DNA from 2 places in the Arthrobacter sp. YC-RL1 genome. Region 1 is predicted to be linked to the other one. Evidence: riboswitches for the same ligand, from Rfam matches in the RefSeq annotation. Region 1 holds a riboswitch; the other holds the start of a gene.

What was found. Region 1 has a riboswitch for S-adenosylmethionine ahead of ATC04_RS00925 (flavin reductase family protein). Riboswitches for the same ligand answer to the same signal wherever they lie in the genome.
Region 2: linked by a shared signal. The riboswitch ahead of ATC04_RS03675 (OsmC family protein) and the one ahead of ATC04_RS00925 (flavin reductase family protein) in region 1 are both predicted to bind S-adenosylmethionine.

What each region holds. Positions count from the first base shown of each region.
Region 1 covers NZ_CP013297.1:192,849-200,229, forward strand. The annotation lists gene ATC04_RS00910 (NAD(P)/FAD-dependent oxidoreductase) at 204-1,994, shown strand; gene ATC04_RS00915 (DMT family transporter) at 2,084-3,052, opposite strand; gene ATC04_RS00920 (XRE family transcriptional regulator) at 3,051-3,605, shown strand; SAM riboswitch class IV at 3,957-4,073, shown strand; gene ATC04_RS00925 (flavin reductase family protein) at 4,171-4,671, shown strand; gene dnaB (replicative DNA helicase) at 5,273-6,628, shown strand; gene ATC04_RS00935 (ZIP family zinc transporter) at 6,690-7,381, shown strand, end outside.
Region 2 covers NZ_CP013297.1:789,867-797,247, reverse strand. The annotation lists gene ATC04_RS03680 (DEAD/DEAH box helicase) at 1-1,900, opposite strand, end outside; SAM riboswitch class IV at 2,050-2,171, shown strand; gene ATC04_RS03675 (OsmC family protein) at 2,203-2,754, shown strand; gene ATC04_RS19205 (cytochrome P450) at 3,164-3,571, shown strand; gene ATC04_RS03665 (hypothetical protein) at 3,648-4,712, shown strand; gene ATC04_RS03660 (GntR family transcriptional regulator) at 4,799-5,506, opposite strand; gene ATC04_RS03655 (L-lactate permease) at 5,535-7,211, opposite strand; gene ATC04_RS03650 ((Fe-S)-binding protein) at 7,358-7,381, shown strand, end outside.

The DNA of each region.
Region 1 (7,381 bases):
GTTGGCTGCATGGTTTTCTGCGCTTGAACGAGACCAACGATTTGCCATCCATGAAGCCAATGGTCGCGAACGAGAGCCCTTCGGCGCGGTTGCAACCTTTTGCAACCCTTTCGAATTGTGATCCACCTCATATTCTGGATTCCACGCGGCACAGCTGGCGCCGCACCATCCCAATGGTTCCAGGAAGAAATGAAGTGATGACGATGGCTGAGAACTCCCCGGAAGTCCAGGCGCAAGCATGGCTGTCCAAGTTGCAGCAGGCGCTGGAGGCCGACGATTCCGCCGCCGCGGCGCAGTTGTTCGGCGAGGAATCCTATTGGCGCGATCTGACCGCGCTGACCTGGAATCTGCACACCGCCGAGGGGCGCGACGGCATCCAATCCATGCTGCTGGGCATCGACTCTGGCGCCTGGCCGCGCAACCTGCAGGTCACCGGAGCTTCGGAAGCCGACGGCATCATCGAGGCGTGGTACACCTTCGAGAACAACGCGATGCAGGGCAAGGGCCTGTTCCGGCTGCGCGACTCGCTGGGCTGGACTATGCTTTCCACCGCTCAGAGCCTGCGCGATTTCCCCGAACCCTCCGGCCCGCGCCGCACACTGGGCGCGGACCACGGCGCGGCCATGGTCTCGGAGAACTGGCTTGACCGGAGAAAGAAGGCGCAGCAGTCCCTGGGCGTCACCGAGCAGCCCTACGTGCTGGTCATCGGCGGCGGCCAAGGCGGCATCGGCCTGGGAGCACGGCTCAAGCGCATGGGCGTGCCCGCGCTGATCATCGACAAGCACCCCAAGCCCGGCGACCAGTGGCGTTCGCGCTACCACTCCCTGGCCCTGCACGACCCGGTCTGGTACGACCATATGCCGTACATCGAGTTCCCCGACCACTGGCCGGTGTTCACGCCGAAGGACAAGATGGGGGACTGGCTGGAGTGCTATACCAAGCTCATGGAACTGGACTACTGGTCCCTGACCGAGGCCGTCAGCGCGCGCAAGGACCCCGAGTCCGAAGGCTGGATCGTCCAGGTTCTCCGCGACGGTCAGCCGCTGACCCTGCGCCCTACGCACCTGGTCATGGCCACCGGCATGTCAGGCATCCCGAACCTTCCGCAGTACCCGGGCCAGGAGATCTTCGCCGGGGAGCAGAACCACTCCTCGACCCACCCGGGCGGCGAGTCCTACCGTGGCAAGAACGTCGTGGTGATCGGCGCGAACAACTCCGCTCACGACATCTGCGCGGACCTGGTCCACAACGGCGCCAAGCCGGTGATGGTCCAGCGTTCCAGCACGCACATCGTGCGCTCCGAATCGCTGATGAAAACCGTGCTCGGGCCGCTGTACTCGGAGGAGGCGCTGGCCAACGGGATCGATACCGATACCGCGGACCTGATCTTCGCCTCGATCCCGTACAAGGTGCTGCCCGAATTCCACAAACCCGCCTTCGCCCAGATCAGGGAGGACGACGCGCAGTTCTACCAGTCGCTGACCGACGCCGGGTTCGACCTGGACTTCGGCGACGACGACTCGGGGCTGTTCCTGAAGTACCTGCGCCGCGGCTCAGGCTACTACATCAACATCGGCGCCTCGGAGCTGGTGGCCGACGGGTCCATCGCGCTGGCCAAGGGCGAGGTCTCGCACCTAACCGAACATTCAGTGGTGCTGGCCGACGGCACCGAGCTGCCCGCCGACGCGGTGGTCTACGCGACCGGCTACGGCTCCATGAACGGCTGGGCCGCGCAGCTGATCTCCCAGGAAGTCGCCGACGAAGTGGGCAAATGCTGGGGCCTAGGCTCGGGCACCACCAAGGATCCCGGGCCGTGGGAGGGGGAGTTGCGCAACATGTGGAAGCCGACCAGGGTCAAGAACCTGTGGTTCCACGGCGGCAACCTGCACCAGTCCCGGCACTACTCCAAGTATCTGGGGCTGCAGCTCAAGGCACGCTACGAGGGGTTGGACACTCCTGTGTACGCGCTCGCCGAAAGCTTCCACCGGCTCTGACGCGGGGATGCGTCTGGAGGGTCCTCGGCCCGCCCGGTTCGATGGTGCGACCGGGCGGGCCGAGGGCTGCGTGCCAAAGGTCTGCGGGCTTATTCGGTCAGGGCGTCCTGATTCGGAGCCTGAGCCTGATCCCGTGTCGTGTCCTCCGGTCTCGGTCGGATCTCGCTGAGCAACGTCCCGGCCACGATGACCGCCGCGCCGAGCAAGGCCAAGGCAGGCATCCGGTCACCGGCCATGCGGCCGAAGATTCCGGCCCAGACCGGTTCCCCGGCATAGATAATGGTGGCCCGGGCGGGGGAGACGGACTTCTGCGCCCAGTTCATGGTCGCCTGGATCAGGAAACTTGCGGCTCCCAGGCCAATGGCAGGGGCGGCCCAGAGCCAGGAGAACTCGGGGACGGATTCACCGGCTGCCGGCATGGCGGAGAATCCGAGGCCGCCGGCAACAAGCAGCTGGATGACGGTGACCCTGCCCAGGTTGACCTTGCCGGCGTAGAAGCCAATCAACAGGATTTCTGCGGCCATAGGCAGGGTGCTCGCCAAGGTTGCGATCTCTCCAGGGCCCAAGCCCAGGGTGACGGCACCCGGTCCAGCCAGCAGCAGTAGTCCGACAAAGGCGAGACCCGCCCCGAGCAAAACCATCGTGTGGGGGCGCTGGCGAAAGACCAGCCATTGCAACAGCGGAACCATCGGCACGTACAGCGCTGTCAGGAACGCCGAAGTGCTGCTATTGATGGTTTGAAGCCCTTGGGTCTGCAGCCCATAACCCAGGAAGATCATCACGCCGATGGCCGTTCCGGCCCATAACTCCCTGCCGGTGATCCTGCGGAGCGACTTCGAGAAAATGGCCGCGGCGACCAAGCCTGCGATGACAAATCGGACGCCGACAAAGAACATCGGTCCGCTGTGGCGCATGGCCAAGTGAATCAGCAGGAAAGTTCCGCCCCAAACGGACGTGATGGCAAGGAGGGCGGCTTCTTGCCTGCTGAGTGAAAAATTTTCCCGTATGGCAGAAATATGCACCATTCTGCACATCATATAGTGCAGAATAGTGCACATGCAAGATTCCAGTGACTCTCCGGTTCTCCGCAACGTTGGATCCAATCTCCGCGACTTCCGAAAACGCGCGGGACTGAGCCAGGCAATTCTTGCGCAGCGCTCGGGGGTCAGCCGACGCACGATCATCAACCTCGAAGCCGGCGAGGCGAATATCAGCCTGGCGGGACTCGACCAATTGGCGGAAGCGCTGGGAATTCGCTTCGTTGATCTGGTGACCGCGCCTACTGCGGCCCGTTCCGAAATCAATGAACTGGCGTGGAAGGGGAGTAGTCCGCAGAGTCGGGCGATGCTGCTGGGGTCGGCCCCCGCCAGCGAAGAGGTGCAATTGTGGACGTGGGTGCTTGCGCCCGGCGAACGATATGACGCCCAGCCCGATCCCCAAGGCTGGTCGGAAATGATCTTGGTAGTTCACGGCAAGCTGCTCATTGAGTTCGCCTCGACGGTCCTGGACCTGAACGCGGGGGAACATGCAACCTACCCCAGTTCGCAGTCCTATTCCTACGTGAATGCCGGCGCGGAACCGGTGAAGTTCGTTCGAAACGTCATTTCGTGACGGGCGGGCTGGCCGCCAGCGCGGCGGTACTTCTGGCGGAAGAATCGCTGTGGACCGCCCGGGGGTGTCCGGGGAGTCGGGTTCTGCAAGTCTGTGGGGGCTTGGGCGACGCCTGCCCTCGGCATGGCAGATGTACGAAGCCAGCGGCTTGATTGCCTTGGCCCGCTGCATTCTTTGAAATCAAACCGCACAAGTTGGCTGGAGATGCGTGCAAAATGACTGAAACTTCCGAATAAAAGGATGATCGAAACACGGAAATTACCGAAGGAGTCGAACAATTTCTTGAATATTGCGATTTGAGAAGTGAAATGTTTGACCGTGCGGCGTAACGAGCAATATGGTTTTAACCAGAATCAAGAGCGTCAGCTATAAGCCCTGGCTTGCTGGCCGGCAACCCTCTCAACGGTAGTGGGGTGCTCCAGGTGAGGATTCGGTCCCACGCAAGAACGCGTGGCACAAGTACCGCACATCGAGTGTGCAAACATCTGGCAGCGCGCAGAAGTGAACTCCACGGGCTGTTGCCGGACGTTCCCGCTCGTTGGGCACGACCCGAAGGAATCGAGCCATGTCTTTGAATCAGGATCTTGACCCGCTGACCCTGCGCAAGGTTTTCGCGCAGCACCCATCAGGCGTCGCCGCACTCTGCGCCGTCATCGACGGGGAGAAAACCGGCCTCGTCGCGTCGTCCTTTACCGTCGGAGTATCGCTGGAGCCAGCCCTGGTCATGTTCGCGGTGCAGAAAACCTCCAACACCTGGCCCAAGCTGCGTGCCGCGGAGCGTATCGGCGTCTCGGTGCTCAGCGAGCGCAACGACGGGATTTGCGGGCAGATCGCCTCAAAGCACGGCGACCGCTTTGCCGGCGTAGATACCCATGAGACTGAGCAAGCCGCACTGTTCATCCAGGAATCCACCCTCTGGCTGGAGACCTCGATCTACAACGAAGTGGAAGCCGGCGACCATTGGGTGATCTTCCTGGAGGTCCACGGTCATGACTTCTCCAACCATTCCCCGCAGATCTTCCACGATTCGCGATTTCACTCACTGCCAGTGCCCGAACTCGTTTAACTGACATCACCAGACGCTGCGGCGCGAAGAATCATCCTTCGCGCCGCAGCGTTTTTAATTCCAAACCGCGCAGCTTCGGGCCCGGATGCCCGGTATCCATGGACTGGAGTTCGCCGACCTGCGGGCTTCCACCGCTCATCACGCGATTATGACGGAGCTGCTATCCACAGCACTATCCACAGCTTTGTGGATAGCCTGTTGATTGGGGTTGATAACTTGTGAAAAACACCTTGATTCCGGGATTTTGGCTGTTGATAACGCTTTCGGAGCCTGTGTGCAGTGGAAAAAATTAACTCTCTATCCACAGCTGTGAAAACATAAATACCCAAGTCAAGTTCTAATGTCTGGCATTTAAGTGGGGTAATCCACAGGATTATCCCCACGTAGTGAACAGGGGAATCCACAGGAGGTTGTAGGTTATCCACATATTCTGTGGATATCAGGGTTTACCTCTGTTAATAACCCACCTAGTGTTGGCACTGGGAAAGACTATCCACAAGGGCTCCGGGCCCAACTGTCGGTTGGTGCTGACACGATGGACAGTTGCCGACATGGCAAAAGTGGTTTCCCGGCGGTTACATAGGGGATGGAAGTGTCTGTAATGAGCGCAGAGCCGATCTACGAAGAGCGAGCATCGGATGCGGGGCGCAAGCCGCCGCAGGATATCGAAGCCGAGATGTCGGTTCTTGGCGGCATGATGCTCTCCAAGGACGCCATTGCCGATGTCGTCGAAGTCCTTCGCGGCACCGACTTCTACCGTCCCGCCCATGAAACAATCTACGAGGCGGTCATCGACCTGTACGGCCGCGGCGAGCCCGCGGATGCCGTGACCGTGGCCGACCTGCTGACCAAGCGCAACGAGATCGCTCGCGTCGGCGGAGCCGCCTACCTGCACAATCTGATCCAGCAGGTGCCGACCGCCGCGAACGCCGGCTACTACGCGGAAATCGTGCGCGAACGCGCCGTGCTGCGCCGCCTGGTGGACGCCGGAACCCGTATCGTCCAGATGGGCTACTCGCCCGACGGCGAGGTGGATGCCATCGTCAACGAGGCGCAGGCCGAGGTCTACAAGGTCTCCGAGAACCGCGGCAGCGAAGATTACGTGCGGCTGTCCGAAATCATCGAGGGTACCGTCGACGAGATCGAGAACGCCGCCAACGCCGGCGACGGCATCACCGGCGTGCCCACCGGCTTCTACGAGTTCGACGAGCTGACCCAGGGCCTGAAGGGCGGCCAGATGATCATCATCGCGGCCCGCCCCGCCGTGGGCAAGTCGACGTTCGCGCTGGACTTCGCCCGTTCCGCGGCCATCAAGCACAACATGGCCACCGTGTTCTTCTCCCTGGAAATGGGCCGCAACGAGATCGCAATGCGCCTGCTCTCGGCGGAAGCATCCATCCAGCTGCAGGACCTGCGCAAGGGCTCGGTGGAGGACGCGCAGTGGACCAAGATCGCGACCACCATGGGCCGGCTGAACGAGGCCCCGCTGTTCATCGACGATTCGCCGAACATGTCCATGATGGAAATCCGCGCCAAGTGCCGACGCCTGAAGCAGCGCAACGAGTTGCGCATGATCATCCTCGACTATCTGCAGCTGATGAGTTCGGGCAAGCGTGTGGAATCGCGCCAGCAGGAAGTCTCCGAGTTCTCGCGTAACCTCAAGCTGCTGGCCAAGGAGCTCGACGTGCCGCTGATTGCGCTGTCGCAGCTGAACCGTGGTTCCGAGCAGCGTACCGATAAGCGGCCCATGGTCTCGGACCTTCGCGAATCGGGCTCGATCGAGCAGGACGCCGACATGGTCATCCTGCTGCACCGCGACGATGTGTACGACAAGGAGAACCGTCCGGGCGAAGCCGACGTGATCATCGCGAAGCACCGTGCAGGTCCCACCAAGACCATCACCGTGGCATTCCAGGGACATTACTCGCGCTTCAGCAACATGTCCTCGGAAGGGTAGCCCCGGCCGGCATTTCCAGGGCACCTACTGGGTTGGCTGACCGCCAACTATAGTGGGTGTCATGTTCGTCTCCCTCCAAGCGTTGCTCTGGGGAACCGTGGCCGGATCAGCGCTGCTGATCGGGGCCGTAGCGGCCTGGTGGCTGCGAATTCCCCGGGTCTGGGTCTGCGCCGTCATGGCGTTCGGCGCCGGCGTGCTGGTCAGCGCGCTGAGCTTCGAGTTGGTGCTGGAGGCCTTCACCATGGGCGGGCTGGCGGCCACGGCCGCCGGGGTCGCTGCCGGCGCCCTGCTCTACTTCGGCGCCAACGCGCTGCTGGCCAGGCGCAGCCGCAAGAGAAGCCGCACCCAGGCAGGCAGCTCCGGATCCTCCTCCGGATCAGCCATCGCCGTCGGCGCGCTGATCGACGGCATCCCGGAATCCGTGGCGCTGGGCCTGGGGCTTGTCGCGGGAGCCAGCGTGAATCCGACCATGCTGATCGCCATTTTCGTCTCCAACATTCCCGAGGGGCTGGCTAGTTCGGCGGATATGAAGGCCTCCGGGCGCAGTAGCCGGTCGATCTTCGCCCTGTGGGGCTCGATCGTGCTGGCCAGCGGTCTGGCCGCCTTCATCGGGGCGATTGCCTTGGAGGGCATGCCTGCCGAGGTGCTGGCCTTCACCACCGCCGTGGCCGCGGGAGGCATCCTCACGATGATCGCCGACACCATGATTCCCGAGGCCTACGCGGTGGACCACGACTACACCGGGCTGCTGGT
Region 2 (7,381 bases), 600 kb from region 1:
CCAGCGAATGCGTGCGCAGGAAGTTCAGCCAGGCGGCGCCTTGCTCCTGGTACGGTCGCAGTTGCGCCGTGAACGAGTCGGGGAGGTCGATCTTCTCCAGCTGCTCGCCGTTGGTCAGTTCAGACATGGTCTGGAGCCACTGGTTTTCCTGGGCTTCGATGATGCCCAAGTCCACCAATTCCTGCCACCAGTCGATGCTCAAGCGGTGGATTCGGATGCTGTTGCCGGACACGGTGCCCAGTTCCCCGGCTTCCTGGACCAGCTGGCGCAGCTGGTGGAATTCCGGTCCGTCAATCGGAATCACCGTCATGTCCTCAAGGACCAAGTATTCGTCCCCCATGGTTAATGCGGAAAGCAATTCGGCGAACGGCACCTTCATCCCGTTGATGGACACCTCGACGGCCAGGTCGAACCAGTCTCCGGTGCTCTCCCCCGCTTCGATGCTCACCTTGGCCGGTTCGGAATTCAGTGAATAGCTCGGCAACTGCTCGTGGCCGGTGATGAGGATATCCGGGTGTTCCTCAAGCAACGGAAGGAGGTACATGACGAATTCAATGGCTTGGCTCTTGGAGAGTTCTTGTTCTGGGAAGACACCGTTCTTGGTCGTCTGGCCCAGTGGTTGGTCCCCGCCGAGCTTGTCGTTCACCGAGCTGATGATCTCGCGTTCAACCGACTTCTGGCGTGGCGATTTGGGCGGATATTTCCACGCAAAGCTCATGGTCAAACCAGTTCCAGTTTCAGTCAGCTGAAGCTGGAGCACCGGGCGTGCCGGCTGGGGAACCCTGTAGCTGGCATCTTCGCTGCGCACCGGTGCCACCTGCCGAAGGGAGTTCAGGTACCCACTTTCGAAGTCCTCGATGTCTTTGGTCGGAACCATCATTGCGCCGGCGCTGATGAGATCCCTCAGCTCCGGCCCTACCGCGTCTTCCAGCGGTGCCAGTGAAAGATTTTTCGCCTTGTCCAGCGGTTTGTCGGCAAAGGCAATCATGGACGGCGGGTTGCCCAATGCCAAGACGTTATCCGTTTCGCCGTTCGGACCGCGGAAAATGCCTTCAATGGTCAGGCCGCTGTCGTTTCGCCGCAAGTCGAGAAAGGCTGAACCGGAAAGATCCGCAAAAGACACCTCGCTGCGGTTGCTGGCGTTGCCGTTGACAATGTGAATTCCGGTTTCATGGATCAGGTCGAAGGCTTCGCGCAGGTCTTTTCCGGGCAAGTTGTTCAGGATGATCCAGTCGGTCGCATCCCAGACATGGCCATATTGGTCATGCTGGGATCGTTCGTTGAGCATGACCAATTCGTTGGCGGCGCGGCGCTGCTCCTTGGCGAACCTGTCGTCAAATGGCAGCTTACGCCAAGATACTCCGGTCTGGACCCAGGGGCTGCGGGTTCCCCTGCGGGCCGGACGCGCGTTGAGGTTCAAGGTCGGCCGGCCAAATCGAGTGGCGGGGATGACTTTGAGGATCAGTCCCAGTGGTTCCTCTTCAAGGTCGTTTTCGTGCTCAGCACCGGCAGGCACCTGCGGAAGCAGCCGCTTCAGGGTCCGTTCCCATTGCGGAGCCTGCGGAGCTTTCCAGGTGTCTTCTGCCCTGACTACATCCGAAACTGCGAAGCCGCCGCTGCCGATCTGGGTTGCTTCCACGAGCAACGCTGCGACATCCGCGCAGGAATATTCTTCCGGATGCGCATCGCAACGGCTGCTGAAGCTGATGCTCGTGCCCTCGATGGAAAGCTGGACCACGACGAAGGCCCGGAGAACCCAGCCGGAAACGATCGAACGACCGGGCATCTGCCGACGGTCTGAAATGGTCACCTGCCCGGAATTGGCCATCAGCCACCCTTGGCTGTACTCGCCTTCGGTGACCAGGGTTTGAGCGGCGACGGGGGTCAGCTGGTATTCCATGCTCACAACTTCTCGGGTAGGAGGCCGCGCCGTAACTGCGCGGAGTTCGTGATCAATTCTATCGACGCAATGGACAGTTCTTCCTGTGACGAAACATGAAGAAAGCTATTTACCAACCACGAAGAAACCCGGTAGAAAAGTAACTACTGAATCACGAGTTCTAACCACACAAGCCCTGGCTGGTTGGACGGCAACCCTATTCGCGTCATTGTGCGGGGTGCTCCAGGTGATGATTCGACGGACCTGAAAGACAGATTCGTAAGCGATGGCGCCCCTTGCGCCAGAAAGGGGATCAATTCCTCATGTCTACCGCAGCTTCCACCCTTTCCGTTGCCGAAGACCGCTCCGTCCGCCTGCAGCAGGCTGGCACCGGCTGGGGCGAACGCATCTCCACCGCCCCGGACAGCGCCAAGCTGACCTTCACCGTCCAGGGCGAGGGCTTTGGCTCGGTGGCCAGCAACATCGTCTCCGGCAAGCACACCTTCACCGTGGACGAGCCAGCGGCACTGGGCGGCGATGACCTGGCAGCAAGCCCTGTCGAATATGCGCTCGGTGCCCTGATTTCCTGCCAGGTGGTTGTCTACCGCCTGTACGCCGAGCGTCTAAACATTCAGGTTGACGACGTCAAGATCGTGGCCAACGGGAATTTAGATGTACGCGGCCTGTTCGGCATCGACAAGTCGATCCGCCCCGGCTTCACCTCGGTGGATCTCGATGTGCAGATCACCGGCCCGGAAACCGCGGAGCGCTACGATGAACTGCGCCAGGCAGTCGACGCCCACTGCCCGGTTCTGGATCTGTTCGCCAATCCGGTGCCGGTGAGCACAAAGATCTCGCTGGTTTCCAACAACTAGCTGATCAGCATGGCGTTGCCCGCTTCACGGGCGACGCCATGCTTTACACAGAGCCTTGTTTCCACGGCGTGGCACTCATAGGCTGACTGCGAAGGCTAAGGACCGGAAGAAGCTGCCATGTCTGCGCCGAAAATTGTCCAGTGGGACCCAAGGATCCCGAGGCGTCTCGGCAGTGTTGCGACCGGAGAGCAGAACCGCACGGCCATGAAGCAAAACGCCATCGAGATCGGCGGCTACATCCCGCTGAGGAACTGGCGCTGTGCTGGGGAAACGCGTCAAAGGATCTGACCACCTGTCTGATGAATGAGTGGGTCTACGACCGCAAGATGACCGATGAAGGAACTGGTCAGCCTGCTGAGCAATTGGACAGTAAGCGAACTAACCACAATTTCGACCAGACTCGGCATCCCTGCGAGTCTGCTTCACGCCTGGTCGATGCCGTTACCGACGGATACTGTGCTCCCCTGCACCGCTAGTTTCCGACCGGCTGGTCGCTATAAAGGATGTAGAGATTTCCAGGGTACGTATTCCTGCCGGCAAACGTGTGAGCACCATGGGGGCGTCGGCCAACCGCGACGAAAGCGCTTTCGGAGATCCCGACGACATCCTCCTCGACCGGCATCCGAGCCTGAACTCGCTTTACGGGGCAGGGATCCACAACTGCCCCGGTGCGCCCCTGGCACGGCTGGAACTGCGGGTATTGATCGAAGAACTGATCTTGCGCGTCCACCGGCTGGTGTCCATCGAGAACGATCCGCCGGTCCGCGCCCACTTCCCCGGCAGTGGATTCAGCAAGCTTCCGCTGATCATCTGGTAGTTGGTCGCCAATTTGTCGGAAGAACCGGATAGATTCTAGTCAACAATTAGCTCATCGCACCGGGGGTCCTGACCTAATGACCGACTACCGCTCTTTCGACCGCACACAACTGATTTCCCGCTACGGCCAGTTGACGTCACCCGAGCAGGCTTGGGCCTGCATGGATATGACTCGTCAGGAACTAATCGACATGATTCACCAGCATGAGCCATTCGAGGAACAGCCTAGGCCCCATTTCCCGCCAAACGCGCTGCTGAACCGCCAGCGCAACGAAATCGGTGCCGAGATGCCCTTCACGCTGGGATCCGAAAAGAAGTTGTACTTCTGCTGGGAGCCTGACGCGATCGGTGCCGCAGCCTACCTCGATGTGTCCAGGATGGATCAACGCGTCTGGAATATCGGGGAAGAAATTTCGGCAGGCACCATGGTACTTACCGTCCTTGCCACGACGCCGCCGTTGGTTATGGCATTGGAAACTGTGAATTCATTAGAAGGGCGAACCTATGATGTCCGCCGTGAGGCAACATTCGCCCAGCCGATTTCGTTGCTGGACCTCGAACAGCTGTGCGATTCCGGGCTGCCTCGTTCCTCGCAGGCGCTCAATCCCCAGCTCGCGGAGCGCGTTCTCAAAGCGTTGACCGGGCTCGTTGAAAATCCGCGCCCGTTGTACCTCGATGCGGGAGCCTGCAGGGTCGATAGCGAGTCGGAAGCTACAGCCACGGTGCATGCCTTGGCCCTCGCGCAGCGACATGATTCAGAAACCGACTACTGCGACGGCTGCCAGACTAATATCAAGGGCAGGAGTACGGTTCACTTCTTCCGCGATCGTCATGTCGATCTGCATTGGGACATCCAGGACCATGTTGATGACGCAGCGTTGCTATGCGCCGATTGCCACCGGCTTATGCACGCACCCACGCTCAAGCATCTCCAGAGAATGCTCGTTGCCTGCCCGGGCTGCGGAGCCCGGAATCCGAAGGAATATTTCTGGGGTATGCCGGCCTTCCCGCCCGATGAAGAGGAATACGTCGTTGGCGGCTGCGCCATTCCGAACCCTCCGGTGCCGAGGTATTCCTGCCGCAACTGCGAACTGAGCTTCGGTGAGCATCCCCATTGGGTGTCGGAACCATTGGCCGACTGATTCCTAGTCTTGCCCAGTGACATCCAGACGCAAAAAGCCGAGGCCTTCAATCCATTCTTGGATCGAAGGCCTCGGCTTTGGTCTTGCTATCGGGTTTGCGAGTAGAACCAGTTGATGTGTTCTTCGAGCAGCTGGGCCGCGCGCTCGCGCTGGTCCGTGGCGAACGCGTGGTGGATCGCCTTGTGCTGGCGGCGCAGCGTGCGCACGATCGGCTGCCAGGACTCGTCATCCGGGATCGACGCGGCCACGTAGTCGCTGATCGAGTTGCGCAGCGACTCCATCATGGACTCGACCACCGCATTGCCTGCCGTGGAAGCCAGCAGCACGTGGAACTCCGCATCGATGCGGTGGAACTCGTCGCGCGAAAGCTGCGGGTCGTCCATGCGCATGATCAGCACGGCGGTGCGGTCCAGGACCTGCTGCGCGTACACGGTGTCCCGCGGGTGCATCTGCGCGGCCCAGGTTTCCAGCAGGATGCGTGATTCCACGATCTCACGCACATTGATCCCCTTGGCCGCCACGTGCAGTCGCAGCGCCTGGGAGATCCCGGCCGAAGGCTCGGAAATGATCACCGCGCCGGAGTTCGGGCCCGAACCGGTAGAGGTCCGCACGATCCCCATCACGTCGAGGATGCGGATCGCGTCGCGCACCGAAGCGCGGGAGATACCGTGCTGCTCGGCCAGCGCCCGCTCACCGGGGAGTTGGTCGCCCAATGTGAGGACTCCTGACCGCAGGTCGTTCTCAATTGCGGTGAGAACTACCTGGTAGGCACGTGGAGCTGGATTTACTGACATCAAGACCCAATTTTAGCCCGGATTCGGGCTACGGCAGCATCCAGGAGAGGACCGGGGTGGACTGCAGGTAAACCAGCACGCACAGCACCAGCAGCATGCCCACGGACCAGCCGGCGACCTTCTTCAGGATGACCGACTCTTGGCCTTCCATCTTCACCGCGGTGGCGGCGATGGCCAGGTTCTGCGGGGAGATCAGCTTGCCGACCACGCCGCCGGAGGTGTTGGCGGCGACCAGCAGGGTCGGGTCGATGCCGGCGTTCATGCCGGCGGTCTGCTGCAGCTTGGCGAACAGCGCGTTGGCCGAGGTGTCCGAACCGGTCACCGCGGTGCCGATCCAGCCCAGGATTGGCGACAGGAAGGCGAAGAACGCTCCGGTGCCGGCAAGCCAGGTGCCCACGGTGATGGTCTGGCCGGACAGGTTCATCACGTAGGCCAGGCCCAGCACCGACAGGATGGTCAGCGCGGCGTAGCGCATGTTGTAGACGGTGTGCCAGACTTCGGCCATGCCGCGGCCGAAGGTCATCTTGTACTTGCCGCCGCCGTCGTTCATCGAGTAGACCAGCGCCACGATGGTGCCGGTGATCAGCAGCAGGGTGCCCGGGGAGGACAGCCAGGAGAAGTTGTAGATGGTGGAGGACACTGCCTCGCCGTTGGCGTTGACCACAGCTCCATGCAGTCCCGGCCAGCCGAACTTGATGTCGGTGCTGGCAAGCCATGCGGGAATGTCCACGCCCAGCTTCCAGAGCTTGGCCACGCCGAAGATCAGGATGACCAGCAGGTAGGGGAACAGCGCCATCCAGGTGTTGGAAGGGTTCAGCTTCTTGCCGTGCTCGATCGGCAGCGCGGCGGCCTCGGCGGTCAGGATGCGGCCGCGGGCCTCGTCGGCGCCCTTAGGGGTCCAGAAGCGAAGCAGGATCACGGCGGCGGCCAGGCCGACCAGCGAGGCGACGATGTCGGTCAGCTCGTAGGAGAAATAGGTGGCGCACAGCCACTGGGCCACGGCGAAGGAGAAACCGATGAACAAGGTGGCCGGCAGGGTCTGGCGCATGCCGCGCCAGCCGTCGATGACCAGAACCAGGATGGAAGGAACGAACAGTGCCAGGATTGGCGACTGGTGGCCCACCACGGCGCCGATCTCGGCTGACGGGATGCCGGTCAGCGCACCGGCGGTGGTGATCGGGATGGCCACGGCGCCGAAGGCGACCGGGGCGGTGTTGGCGATCAGCACGGCGCAGGCGGCGCGCAGCGGGGACAGGCCCAGGGCCAGCAGCATGGTGGCGGTGATGGCCACCGGTGCGCCGAACCCGGCCAGCGCTTCAAGCAGGCCGCCGAAGCAGAAGGCGATCAGCACTGCCTGGATGCGGACATCGCCGCCGCCAATTACGTCGAAGACGCGGCGCAGGTCGTCGAAGCGTCCTGAGACCACAGTGACCTGGTAGAGGAAGATCGCCATGACGACGATCCAGACGATCGGGAAGGCACCGAACACCATGCCCATGACGCCGGAGTTCAGCGCCATGCCCACCGGCATATGCCAACCGAAGATGGCAACCAGGATTGCGACGGCCAACGAGCCGAGACCCGCCACGTGGGCCTTCGTTTTAATAACCGCAAGGAGGATGAAAAATGTCAGCAATGGCACGAGAGCGACCAGAGCCGAGATGGCAACGCTGCCAGCTATGGGATCTGTTGTGGGGGTAAACACGGTGTGGGCGTCCTTACTTGTGATGGTCTGACCATACGTGGTCCGACCACCAAGTGTACGAGGTGAGAGCCATCACAACAAGTCTTGACTATCGAGAAAGTTCCGACGTAGTATGGTCAGACCACACTTCGAAAGAGATATTTAGTATGCGGATCGCTCTCTTTGCCACA